Linked DNA regions of Actinomadura luzonensis. The protein of the gene in region 2 binds, or shares a complex with, the protein of the main gene of each other region. Links are inferred from orthologs where the notes say so. Each region holds a gene or a part of one and is shown on either strand. Other genes may lie near its edges.

The links. Proteins that work in one complex are often made in the same cells at the same time.
Region 1: the proteins of rpsG (region 2) and tig are in contact, whole or in part, in a crystal structure (PDB 3GTY), measured with the Thermotoga maritima proteins. The link is inferred for Actinomadura luzonensis from one-to-one orthologs. Residues at the interface, in WP_004081843.1 of Thermotoga maritima: Lys34, Lys52, Lys55, Glu59, Arg62, Gln63, Glu66, Asn67, Lys69, Val71, Arg95, Ala109, Lys110, Lys111, Gly112, Arg113, Pro114, Glu117, Glu121, Ile124, Ala125, Tyr127, Asn128, Asn129, Thr130, Gly131, Lys135, Asp139, Arg142, Met143; in WP_004081061.1 of Thermotoga maritima: Glu122, Val124, Val129, Leu130, Tyr133, Glu188, Gly259, Ile262, Tyr263, Glu266, Ser270, Glu273, Gln274, Glu277, Arg308, Gln311, Ile312, Ser315, Tyr316, Glu325, Arg329, Arg336, Leu363, Phe366, Trp367, Arg373, Leu377, Arg381, Leu384, Glu387.

What each region holds. Positions count from the first base shown.
Region 1 is NZ_JAKRKC020000001.1:6,264,688-6,269,644, reverse strand. Bases 1-2,817 are described here. They hold tig (trigger factor), read left to right. Parts: upstream 1-623; coding sequence 624-2,012; downstream 2,013-2,817. Other genes in these bases: MF672_RS29635 (ClpP family protease), read left to right, coding at 2,406-2,817; MF672_RS29645 (Sco1979 family transcriptional regulator), read left to right, coding at 1-446. In the rest of the region: more of MF672_RS29635, read left to right, coding at 2,818-3,038; MF672_RS29630 (ATP-dependent Clp protease proteolytic subunit), read left to right, coding at 3,051-3,674; ATP-dependent Clp protease ATP-binding subunit ClpX, read left to right, coding at 3,861-4,957. UniProt on the Bacillus subtilis protein: Involved in protein export. Acts as a chaperone by maintaining the newly synthesized protein in an open conformation. Functions as a peptidyl-prolyl cis-trans isomerase.
Region 2 is NZ_JAKRKC020000001.1:3,071,634-3,079,358, reverse strand. What follows is about bases 4,908-7,725. They hold rpsG (30S ribosomal protein S7), read right to left. Parts: upstream 6,643-7,725; coding sequence 6,172-6,642; downstream 4,908-6,171. Other genes in these bases: MF672_RS14965 (DNA-directed RNA polymerase subunit beta'), read right to left, coding at 7,501-7,725; rpsL (30S ribosomal protein S12), read right to left, coding at 6,645-7,019; fusA (elongation factor G), read right to left, coding at 4,908-6,080. Outside these bases: rplB (50S ribosomal protein L2), read right to left, coding at 1-440; rplW (50S ribosomal protein L23), read right to left, coding at 544-846; rplD (50S ribosomal protein L4), read right to left, coding at 846-1,496; rplC (50S ribosomal protein L3), read right to left, coding at 1,493-2,146; rpsJ (30S ribosomal protein S10), read right to left, coding at 2,161-2,469; tuf (elongation factor Tu), read right to left, coding at 2,727-3,920; more of fusA, read right to left, coding at 4,032-4,907.

The DNA of each region.
Region 1 (4,957 bases), 3.2 Mb from region 2 along the record:
GCGCGGCGGGCATCGGCGCCGAGGAGATCTCCAGGAGGGTGGATCTCCGGCTGGAGCGCCAGAGGATCTTCGACCGGCCGGACGGGCCGGTCTTCTGGGCCGTGATCGACGAGGCGGCGCTCCGCCGCCCCATCGGCGGCGCCGAGGTGATGAAGGCTCAGCTGGAGCACCTCGTCGACCTCATGCGCCAGCCGAACATCACGATCCAGATCATGCCCTTCAGCTTCGGCGGGCACAGCGCGGAGGGAGGGGCGTTCAGCATCCTGCGCTTCCCCGACCCCGACCTGCCGGACGTGGTGTACGTCGAACAGCTCGCCAGCGCCCTCTACCTGGACAAGCGCGAGGACGTGGACCGATACAGCGAGGTCATGGAGCGGCTGTGCGCCGTCAGCACCACGCCGGACGAGACGACCGAGCTGCTGCGGACGATCGCGGACGAGTTCTGACAATGCTATGACCGCGCGGACGTCGTGGTTGGGTGTGCATCTGCCCTAGACTGGACCACCGGCGTTGGATGCCGCCGTGGCGGAGCATGCCCAACACCGCACATGTGGGCGCGGCGCGTGAGCCGACCGAATGGACGCGCCCGCGATCACTCGTAGCTTGATCAAGGAGACCATTCCGTGAAGACCGCTGTCGAGGAGCTCAGCCCCACGCGGGTCAAGCTCACTGTCGAGGTGCCGTTCGACGAGCTGCGCCCGAGCATGGATGCGGCGTACAAGAAGGTCGCGCAGCAGGTGCGCGTCCCCGGGTTCCGGCCTGGCAAGGTCCCGGCCCGCATCATCGAGCAGCGCTTCGGCCGGGCGGTCGTCCTGGAGGAGACCCTCAACGACGCCGTGCCCAAGCTGTACGGCCAGGCCGTCGACGAGGCCGACGTGTTCCCGGTCAGCCAGCCTGACATCGAGGTCACGAAGATCGACGACGGTGAGCAGATCGAGTTCACCGCCGAGGTCGACATCCGGCCCAACTTCGACGTGCCCGACTACCAGGGCATCGAGGTCACCGTCGACTCCGCCGAGGTCACCGACGAGGACGTCGACGCCCAGCTCGACGCGCTGCGCCAGCGTTTCGCCACGCTGACCGGCGTCGAGCGGCCCGCGGCCCGCGGCGACTACGTCGTGATGGACCTGCGCGCCGAGATCGACGGCAAGAACATCGAGGAGCAGGCCGCCAGCGAGGTGTCCTACGAGGTCGGCGCCGGCTCGGTGCTCCAGGGCCTCGACGACGCCCTGGAGGGCATGTCCGCGGGCGAGGAGAAGAGCTTCACGACCGAGCTGGTCGGCGGCGAGAACGCCGGCGAGCAGGCCGAGGTCATCATCAACGTCAAGTCGGTCAAGGAGAAGGTGCTGCCCGAGCTTGACGACGAGTTCGCCCAGCTCGCCAGCGAGTTCGACACGCTCGACGAGCTCAAGACCAGCATCCGCGAGCAGGCCCGCCGCAACAAGCTCATCGACCAGGTCGTGCAGACCCGGGAGAAGGCGCTCGACGCGCTGCTCGACCAGATCGACATCCCGCTGCCCGACAGCGCGCTCAAGGCCGAGATCGACGCCCGCAAGCACAACCTCGACCACCAGATCGCCGAGAGCGGCCTGAGCCGCGAGGCCTTCTTCCGCCTCTACCAGACGACGGAGGAGGAGCGCTTCGCGGAGTTCGACAAGAACTCCGCCCGCGCGCTCAAGGTCGGCTTCGTGCTCGACAAAATCGTCAAGGCCGAGGAGCTGGGCGTCTCCGAGCAGGAGCTGACCAACTTCGTCGTGCGCCGCGCCATGGAGATGGGCGTCCAGCCCAACGAGCTGGCCAAGCACCTGGCCGACAACGACCAGCTCACGCTGGCCATGGTCGAGATCGTCCGTGACAAGGCCAAGTCCGTGATCGGCGACGCCGCCAAGGTCGTCGACAGCGACGGCAACGAGGTCGACCTCAAGGCCATCTACACCGAGATCAACGGCGAGGCCCCCGTCGAGGACGAGGCCCCCGCCGAGGAGCAGGCCGAGGAGAAGGCCGAGGCGTAGCCCTCACCCGATCCCCGCGAGCCCCTGGACACCCGTCCGGGGGCTCCGCCTTTTCCGGTGGCCGCGCGCGCGTCTTCCTCTGAGGTCTTCCTCTGGCGGCTGAGGTCTTCCTCTGGCGGCTCCCACGTCGGCGCGGCGCTGAGACGGCCGTTGCCGGACGCGCGGCGGCCCGGACCCTTCCGGACCGCCGCTCCGGGCCCGTGCCGCGTGCTCCGCCCTCTCAGGGCCCTCCAGGGACATCCCGCGCACGGCCCCTCGCTCCCTCCGGGGCTCGCAAGGGGCCGGGCATGCGCCGTCAGCGAACAGTCCGGCAGAGCGGGCATGACCTGTGGGCGACGCGCGTTAAGGTCACAAGCAAAGCCAATCGATTACGACGCATCGGAAGGTGACGCTGTGACCAGCCCGCCGACCTTCTATCAGCCTGAGTCTCGAGGCCGTGAGAACGGCTCCGCCTTCCGGCTTGAGGACCAGCTTTACCAGCGCCTGCTCCGGGAGCGCATCATCGTGCTGGGGCAGGAGGTCAACGACGAGATCGCCAACCGGATCTGCGCTGAGCTGCTGCTGCTCGCGGCCGACGACCCCGAGCGCGACATCACGCTCTACATCAACTCGCCGGGTGGCTCGGTGAGTGCCGGCATGGCCATCTACGACATGATGGAGTACGTGCCCAACGACGTCTCCACGGTGGTCATGGGCATGGCCGCGTCCATGGGCCAGTTCCTGCTCACCGCGGGCGCCAGGGGCAAGCGCTACGCCCTGCCGCACGCGCGGGTCATGATGCACCAGCCCTCGGGCGGCATCGGCGGCACCGCCGCCGACATCGCGATCCAGGCCGAGCAGATGCTCTACGTGAAGAAGACGCTCGCCGAGCGCATCGCCTTCCACACCGGGCAGTCGCTGGACCAGATCGAGGCCGACTCCGACCGCGACCGCTGGTTCACGGCAGAGGAGGCCAAGGACTACGGCTTCATCGACCACGTGGTCCGCAGCGCGCGACAGGTGCCCTCCGCGGGCCCGGTCTCCTAGGGGGAGCCTGACATGAACATCCAGAGCCGTTACGTTCTCCCCTCCTTCGTCGAGCGCACGTCGTACGGCGTGAAGGAGATGAACCCCTACAACAAGCTCTTCGAGGACCGCATCATCTTCCTCGGCGTGCAGATCGACGACGCGTCGGCCAACGACGTGATGGCCCAGCTCCTCACGCTGGAGTCGCTCGACCCCGACCGTGACATCAGCATCTACATCAACTCGCCGGGCGGCTCCTTCACCGCGATGACGGCGATCTACGACACGATGCAGTTCGTCCGGCCGGAGATCCAGACCGTCTGCCTCGGCCAGGCCGCCTCCGCCGCGGCCGTGCTGCTGGCCGGCGGCACCCCGGGCAAGCGCTTCGCGCTGCCCAACGCCCGGGTGCTGATCCACCAGCCGTCCACCGAGGGCGGCGGCCAGGGCAGCGACATCGAGATCCAGGCCCGCGAGATCCTCCGCATGCGCACGCTGCTGGAGGACATCGTGGCCCGGCACACCGGTAAGGCCTCCGCCGAAGTCCGTAAGGACATCGAACGCGACAAAATTCTCAACGCGGACGAGGCAAAGGCGTATGGTCTGATCGACGACATCATCCCGTCCAGGAAGAAACGAGCTCAGGCCGTGGCTTCCTAGACGAGACGTGACGCACCGGAGCGCTGCCCAATAGGGCACGTTCCGGTGCGACTCGCCGCTAGGGGGCTCACTGAGGGCCCAGAAGACGGTAACGTCGAAACCTGAGCGGTTCGGCCAAGTCCGGAGGATGTCCGGAGACACTGCTCTCGCGAGAGCAGGGCGGTCCCACGCAAAGGAGTATCTGGGGTGGCACGCATCGGCGACGGGGGAGACCTGCTGAAGTGCTCTTTCTGTGGAAAGAGCCAGAAGCAAGTCAAAAAGCTCATTGCCGGTCCAGGCGTCTACATCTGCGATGAGTGCATCGATCTCTGCAACGAGATCATCGAGGAGGAGCTCTCGGAGTCCTCCGAGCTCAAGTGGGACAACCTGCCCAAGCCGAGGGAGATCTACGAGTTCCTCGACGCCTACGTCATCGGTCAGGACAAGGCGAAGAAGGCGCTCTCGGTGGCGGTTTACAACCACTACAAGCGGGTGCAGTCCGGCGACCGGGGCAGAGACGACGGCCTGGAGCTGGCCAAGAGCAACATCTTGTTGCTCGGGCCCACCGGCTCGGGCAAGACGCTGCTGGCGCAGACCCTGGCGAAGATGCTCAACGTGCCCTTCGCCATCGCCGACGCCACGGCGCTCACCGAGGCCGGCTACGTCGGCGAGGACGTCGAGAACATCCTCCTCAAGCTGATCCAGGCCGCCGACTACGACGTCAAGAAGGCCGAGACCGGCATCATCTACATCGACGAGGTCGACAAGATCGCCCGCAAGAGCGAAAACCCGTCGATCACGCGCGACGTCTCCGGTGAGGGCGTGCAGCAGGCGCTGCTGAAGATACTGGAGGGCACCACGGCCTCGGTGCCTCCGCAGGGCGGCCGCAAGCACCCGCACCAGGAGTTCATCCAGATCGACACCACCAACGTGCTGTTCATCTGCGGTGGCGCGTTCGCCGGTCTGGAAAAGATCATCGAGTCGCGCATCGGCAAGAAGGGCATCGGCTTCAACGCGATCATCCGGTCGAAGGAAGAGATCGACACCGCCGACATCTTCGCCGACGTCATGCCGGAGGACCTGCTGAAGTTCGGCATGATCCCCGAGTTCGTCGGCCGCCTGCCGGTCATCACCTCGGTCCACAACCTCGACCGCGAGGCGCTCATCCAGATCCTCACCGAGCCGCGCAACGCGCTGGTCAAGCAGTACCGCAAGCTGCTCGAGCTCGACGGGGTGGAGCTGGAGTTCACCGACGGCGCGCTGGAGGCCATCGCCGACCAGGCCATCCTGCGCGGCACCGGCGC
Region 2 (7,725 bases):
AGCTCCACCGCGTGGATGAAGGTACCCGTCGGGATGTTGCGCAGCGGCAGGCAGTTGCCGGTCTTGATGTCGGCCCCGGGGCCGTTCTCGATTCGGTCGCCCTGCTTGAGGCCCGTCGGCGCGATGATGTAGCGCTTCTCGCCGTCGGCGTAGTGCAGCAGAGCGATGTTGGCGGTGCGGTTGGGGTCGTACTCGATGTGTGCGACCTTCGCCGGGATGCCGTCCTTGTCATGCCTACGGAAGTCGATGATCCGGTAGGCGCGCTTGTGGCCGCCGCCCTGGTGGCGTGCGGTCACCCGGCCGTGTACGTTGCGGCCGCCCTTGTTGTGAAGGGGCGCAAGCAGCGACTTCTCGGGCTCGCTGCGGGTGATCTCGGAGAAGTCCGAGACACTCGAACCGCGGCGACCCGGAGTCGTCGGCTTGTATTTACGGATGCCCATCTTTTTCGTTCATCCTTCGTCGGTTACATGGGTGAGCCCGCCGCACCGGAGTGCGGCGGTCTCGACCCGCGGGCCCTCGGGAGCCCGCCTCTTTCTGTGGCTGCTAGCCGATCTGACCGAAGATGTCGATCCGATCGCCCTCGACCAGGCTCACGATCGCGCGCTTGGTGTCGGGACGCTTGCCGTAGCCGGTGCGGGTGCGCTTGCGCTTGCCCTGCCGGTTGATCGTGTTCACGCTGGTGACCTTGACCCCGAAGATCTGCTCGACGGCGATCTTGACCTGGGTCTTGTTCGCGGTCTTCTTCACCAGGAACGTGTACTTGTTGTTCTCATCGATCAGGCCGTAGCTCTTCTCGGAGACGACCGGCTTGATGATGATGTCGCGCGGGTCGGCGATCTTCTCCATCAGGCCTCTTCCTTCCCGCTGTTGCTCAGGCGAGCGACGACCTGGTCGTAGGCCTCCTGCGTGAAGACCACGTCGTCGTGCACGAGCACGTCGTAGGTGTTGAGCTGCCCGGCGTCCAGCAGGTGGACCTCGGGCGCGTTGCGCAGGCTCAGCCACGTCAGCTCGTCGGCCTCGTCGACCACGACGAGGACGCGCGGGGACTGCGTGATCTTGCGCAGGGCCTCCAGCGCCGCCTTGGTCTTCGGGGTCTCCCCGGTGACCAGCGAGCTGACGACGTGCACGCGGTTGCCGCTCGCGCGGTCCGACAGGGCGCCGCGCAGCGCGGCGGCCTTCATCTTCTTGGGCGTGCGCTGCGAGTAGTCACGCGGCACGGGACCGTGGACGGTGCCACCGCCGGTGAACTGCGGCGCGCGGGTCGAGCCCTGACGGGCGCGGCCGGTGCCCTTCTGGCGGTACGGCTTCTTGCCGCCGCCGGAGACCTCACCACGGGTCTTGGTCTTGTGCGTGCCCTGCCGGCGAGCGGCCTGCTGGGCGACGACCACCTGGTGGATCAGCGGAATGTTGACCTTCGCCCCGAAGATGTCCTCGGGGAGGTCGACGGTGCCGGTCTTCGCGCCGCTGGCGTCGAGGACGTCAATAGTGGTGCTCACTTGGCAGCCCCCTTCTTGGCAGCGGTACGGACGAGGACCAGGCTGCCGTTCGCGCCGGGAATCGCACCCTTGATGAGGATGAGACCCTTCTCGGCGTCCACGGAATGAACCTTGAGGCTCTGCACGGTGGTGCGGACGTTGCCCATCCGACCAGCCATGCGCAGACCCTTGAATACGCGGCCCGGGGTGGCGCAGCCACCGATGGAACCCGGCGAGCGGTGCTTGCGCTGCGTACCGTGCGACGCGCCCAGACCACCGAAGCCGTGCCGCTTCATGACACCGGCGAAGCCCTTGCCCTTGCTCTTGCCCGTCACGTCGACGAACTGGCCGGCCTCGAAGGTGTCGGCCAGCAGCTCCTGGCCGATGGTGTAGTCGCTCGCGTCGTCGGTGCGGATCTCCGCGAAGTAACGGCGCGGGGTGATGTCGTGCTTGCGCAGGTAGTCGCCGAGCGGCTTGTTGACCTTCCGGGGGTCGACCTGCCCGTAACCGAGCTGGACGGCGGCGTAGCCGTCCTTCTCGGCGGTGCGGACGCGGGTCACCACACACGGACCGGCCTCGACCACGGTGACCGGGACCATCCGGTTGTCCGCGTCGAAGACCTGGGTCATGCCGAGCTTCTTGCCCAGGACGCCCTTGATCGTCTTAGCCATGTCAGTGCGTTCCCTCAGAGCTTGATCGAAATGTCGACACCCGCGGGGAGGTCGAGCCGCATGAGCGAGTCGACGGTCTTGGGGGTCGGGTCGATGATGTCAATCAGCCGCTTGTGCGTGCGCATCTCGAAGTGCTCGCGGCTGTCCTTGTACTTGTGCGGCGAGCGGATGACGCAGTACACGTTCTTCTCGGTCGGCAGCGGCACCGGGCCCGCGACCTTCGCGCCAGTCCGCGTCACCGTCTCGACGATCTTCTTGGCCGAGCTGTCGATGACCTCGTGGTCATAGGCCTTAAGCCGGATGCGGATCTTCTGTCCCGCCATAGTGGCCTCGGTGTCCTTCGCTGTCGTCTGAAAAAGTATCGTGCGGCCTGTTGCCGCTGATGTTCATGCAGGTCGAGCCTGCGTGACCCCACGAGGCAGACGCAGTCGATCTGCCTTTTCTTCCGTGATCCGGCAGTGACTTCGGTCACTGCGGCCGAAGCGACTGCTGGATCACGGCGCTTTGCGCGAGGTCCTTGACGTCGTGCGGCGGCCGGTCCCGGAGGGATCCGGGGCCGGCCGCCGCCCCGACGGTCCAGCTACTTGATGATCTTCGTGACCCGACCGGCGCCGACGGTGCGGCCACCCTCACGGATCGCGAACTTGAGGCCTTCCTCCATGGCGATGGGCTGGATCAGCTCAACGCGCATCTCGGTGTTGTCGCCCGGCATGACCATCTCGGTGCCCTCGGGGAGGTTCACCACGCCGGTCACGTCCGTCGTGCGGAAGTAGAACTGCGGGCGGTAGTTGTTGAAGAACGGCGTGTGCCGGCCGCCCTCGTCCTTGGACAGGATGTAGACCTGGCCCTCGAACTCGGTGTGCGGGGTCGTGGTGCCCGGCTTGATGATGCACTGGCCGCGCTCGACCTGCTCGCGCTTGATGCCGCGCAGCAGCAGGGCGGCGTTGTCACCGGCGTGACCCTCGTCGAGCATCTTGTTGAACATCTCGATGCTGGTGACGGTGGTCGTCGTCTTCTCGGACTTGATGCCGATGATGTCGACCTGCTCGTTGACCTTGACGACACCGCGCTCGATACGGCCGGTGACGACCGTGCCGCGACCGGTGATCGAGAAGACGTCCTCGACCGGCATGAGGAACGGCTTGTCCGTCTCACGGGGCGGCTCGGGCACGTTCTCGTCCACGGCGTTCATGAGCTCGATGATGCTGTCGGCCCACTTCTCGTCGCCCTCGAGGGCCTTGAGCGCGGACACGCGCACCACCGGCAGGTCGTCGCCGGGGAACTCCTGGGCGGAGAGGAGCTCGCGGACCTCGAGCTCGACGAGCTCCAGGATCTCCTCGTCGTCCACCATGTCGGCCTTGTTGAGGGCCACGACGATGTAGGGGACGCCGACCTGGCGGGCCAGGAGGACGTGCTCCTTCGTCTGCGGCATCGGGCCGTCGGTGGCGGCGACCACCAGGATGGCGCCGTCCATCTGGGCGGCACCGGTGATCATGTTCTTCACGTAGTCGGCGTGACCGGGGCAGTCCACGTGGGCGTAGTGGCGCTTCTCGGTCTGGTACTCGACGTGCGCGATGGAGATCGTGATGCCGCGGGCCTTCTCCTCGGGCGCCTTGTCGATCTTGTCGAACGGGGTCGCCTTGTTCAGCTCGGGGTAACGGTCGTGGAGCACCTTGGTGATCGCCGCGGTCAGCGTGGTCTTGCCGTGGTCGATGTGCCCAATGGTGCCGATGTTCATGTGCGGCTTGGTCCGCTCGAACTTGGCCTTAGCCACTGGTTCTCTCCTTGAGAATCTGACTGACTTTCGTCTACACACTCGGGCCCGGGAAGTCCCAGGACCCTGGAGCGGCGGGGTGGCTCGCACCACCCCGCCAGGGACCGGAACCTACTCGCCCCGGGCCTTCGCGACGATCTCCTTGGCGATGCCCGGGGGCACCTCCGCGTAGGAGTCGAACTGCATGCTGTAGCTCGCGCGCCCCTGCGTCTTGCTACGAAGGTCGCCCACGTAGCCGAACATCTCAGACAGCGGCACGAGCGCCTGGACGACGCGGGCGCCGGCCCGCTCGTCCATCGCCTGGATCTGCCCGCGGCGGCCGTTGAGGTCGCCGATGACGTCACCCATGTAGTCCTCGGGCGTGGTGACCTCGACGGCCATCATCGGCTCGAGAAGAACGGCGTCCGCCTTGCGCGCGGCCTCCTTGAAGGCCATCGAGCCGGCGATCTTGAAGGCCATCTCCGAGGAGTCGACGTCGTGCGCGGCGCCGTCCTGGAGCGTCACCTTCACGCCCACCATCGGGTAGCCGGCCAGCACGCCGAACTCGGCGGCCTCCTGGGCGCCGGCGTCGACCGAGGGGATGTACTCCCTCGGGACGCGGCCACCCGAGACCTTGTTCTCGAACTCGTAGCCGTCGTTGCCCTCGCCCAGCGGCTCCAGGTCGATGATCACCCGCGCGAACTGGCCGGAACCACCGGTCTGCTTCTTGTGGGTGTAGTCGACCTTCTCCACCTTGCGGCGGATGGTCTCGCGGTAGGCGACCTGCGGACGGCCGACGTTGGCCTCGACCTTGAACTCGCGGCGCATCCGGTCGACGAGGATCTCCAGGTGAAGCTCGCCCATGCCCCAGATGACCGTCTGACCGGTCTCCTCGTCGCGGCGGACCTGGAAGGACGGGTCCTCCTCGGCGAGCCGCTGGATGGCGGTCGAGAGCTTCTCCTGGTCGCCCTTGGTCTTGGGCTCGATGGCGACGTTGATGACCGGGGCCGGGAACGTCATCGACTCGAGCACGACCTGGTTCGACGGGTCGGACAGGGTGTCGCCGGTCGTGGTGTCCTTCAGACCCATGACGGCGACGATCTGGCCGGCGATCGCCTGCGGGCGCTCCTCACGCTTGTTCGCGTGCATCTGGTAGATCTTGCCGATCCGCTCCTTCTTGCCCTTCACCGAGTTCACGACCTGCGAACCGGTGTCGAGCGTTCCGGAGTAGATGCGGATGTAGGTGAGCTTGCCCAGGTGCGGGTCGCTGGCGATCTTGAAGGCCAGCGCGGAGAACGGCTCGCTCGGGTCCGCGTGACGCTCGATCACCTTCTCCTCGTTGCCGACCGCGTGGCCCTTGAAGGCCGGGATGTCGGTCGGGGCGGGGAGGTAGGCGACGATCGCGTCGAGCAGGGGCTGCACGCCCTTGTTCTTGAACGCGGTGCCGCAGAGCACCGGGTTGATGGCGCTGGTCAGCGTGGCGCGGCGGAGGGCCGCGATCAGCTGCTCCTCGGTGGGCTCGGTGCCCTCCAGGAAGAGCTCCATCAGCTCGTCGTCGTTCTCGGCGACCGTCTCGATGAGGCGGTCGCGCCACTCACGGGCGGCGTCGGCGTGGTCGGCCGGGATGTCGACGGTGTCGTACATCTCGCCCTTGGCAGCCTCGGCGCTCCAGATGAGGGCCTTCATCTTGATGAGGTCGATGACGCCCTTGAAGTCGGCCTCGACGCCCCACGGGAGCTGGATGACGGCCGGCGTGGCGCCGAGACGGCTGACCATCATGTCGACGCAGCGGTGGAACTCCGCGCCGACCCGGTCCATCTTGTTCACGAAACAGATGCGCGGGACGTTGTAGCGGTCCGCCTGACGCCACACCGTCTCTGACTGGGGCTCAACACCCGCGACACCGTCGAACACGGCGACCGCGCCGTCGAGGACGCGGAGCGAACGCTCCACCTCGATGGTGAAGTCGACGTGACCCGGGGTGTCGATGATGTTGATCGTGTGACCGAGCCACTCGCAGGTCGTCGCGGCGGACGTGATGGTGATGCCGCGCTCCTGCTCCTGCTCCATCCAGTCCATCGTGGCAGCGCCCTCGTGGACCTCACCGATCTTGTAGTTGATGCCGGTGTAGAACAGGATGCGCTCGGTCGTGGTGGTCTTGCCCGCGTCGATATGGGCCATGATCCCGATGTTGCGGACCTTGGCCAGGTCAAGAGCGGTCGTAGCGGCCACTGTAACTCGCGTCCTCGTCGTCTCGTCGGACCCGCCGGGGTTACCAGCGGTAGTGGGCGAAGGCCTTGTTGGACTCGGCCATCTTGTGGGTGTCCTCGCGCTTCTTGACGCTCGCCCCGAGGCCGTTGCTGGCGTCGAGGAGCTCGTTCATGAGGCGCTCGGTCATGGTCTTCTCGCGGCGGGCGCGGGAGTACTGCACCAGCCAGCGCAGCGCCAGGGTGGTGCTGCGCGCGGCGCGCACCTCCACCGGCACCTGGTAGGTCGCGCCACCGACACGGCGGCTGCGGACCTCGAGGGTGGGCTTGACGTTGTCGAGCGCGCGCTTCAGGGTGACGACCGGGTCGTTGCCGGTCTTCTCCCTGCAGCCCTCGAGGGCGCCGTACACGATCGACTGCGCGATGGAACGCTTGCCGTCGAGGAGGACCTTGTTGATCAGAGCGGTCACCAGGGGCGAGCTGTACACCGGGTCAGACATGAGCTGACGACGGCCAGGAGAACCCTTACGAGGCATTGTTAGCTCTTCTCCTTCTTCGCGCCGTAGCGGCTGCGGGCCTGCTTGCGGTTGCGGACACCCTGGGTGTCGAGCGAACCGCGGATGATCTTGTAGCGAACACCAGGCAGGTCCTTCACACGACCGCCACGCACGAGCACGATGGAGTGCTCCTGAAGGTTGTGACCCACACCGGGGATGTAAGCCGTGACCTCGATGCCGTTCGTGAGCCGAACGCGGGCCACCTTGCGCAGTGCCGAGTTGGGCTTCTTCGGAGTCGTGGTGTAAACGCGCTGGCAGACGCCGCGCCGCTGCGGACTCCCCTTGAGGGCAGGAGTCTTGGTCTTGGAGACCTTGTCCTGCCGGCCCTTGCGGACCAACTGCTGAATAGTGGGCACTGCCACTCCGTTTCGTGCCTTGGCCGGTGTTACGTCATTGGGTGGTGCGTTTCGCAGGTTCTGCCGGTGTCATGACCTGCTGGTTTTCTCCGCCCCGGTGCCCCCGCGCTCGGGCGTGTCGCGTTGTTCACGCAGACGTCCCGCGAGGTTTACGAGCCGGAAGACCGTCCTGCGCTTTGTGATGAGCGCACGGTCGAGAGCCCGCATGCAGACGGGCACGAAGCTCAAGACTACCCAGGCCCGAGCGACACGTCAAAACGGCGCAGCATGACCGCTAAGCCATGCCACTCCGGGTCGTCGGGGCCTCGTCCGAATGCGGCCCATCCACAGCTGTCGCCTAATGATATAGGGCCGCAGGAGCTTACGTTCGCAGTACGGCCAACCGTCACCGGACCGCGACCCGCGCCGCCGTCCACAGGACACAACGCGGCGCGCCCGGCCCCTTGTTCCCAGGGGGCCGGGCGCGCCGGTCGGAACGGTGTTACCGGTTGTACTGGCCGAAGTCGTACTCCTCCAGCGGCACGGCCTCGCCGCTGCCGGTGCCGAAGGTGTAGTCGGCCGCCGAGCCGTCGTAGCCGCCGACCGTGTACATCGCGGCCTTGGCCTCCTCGGTCGGCTCCACCCGGATGTTGCGGTACTGGGGCATGCCCGTGCCGGCCGGGATGAGCTTACCGATGATGACGTTCTCCTTCAGGCCGAGGAGCGA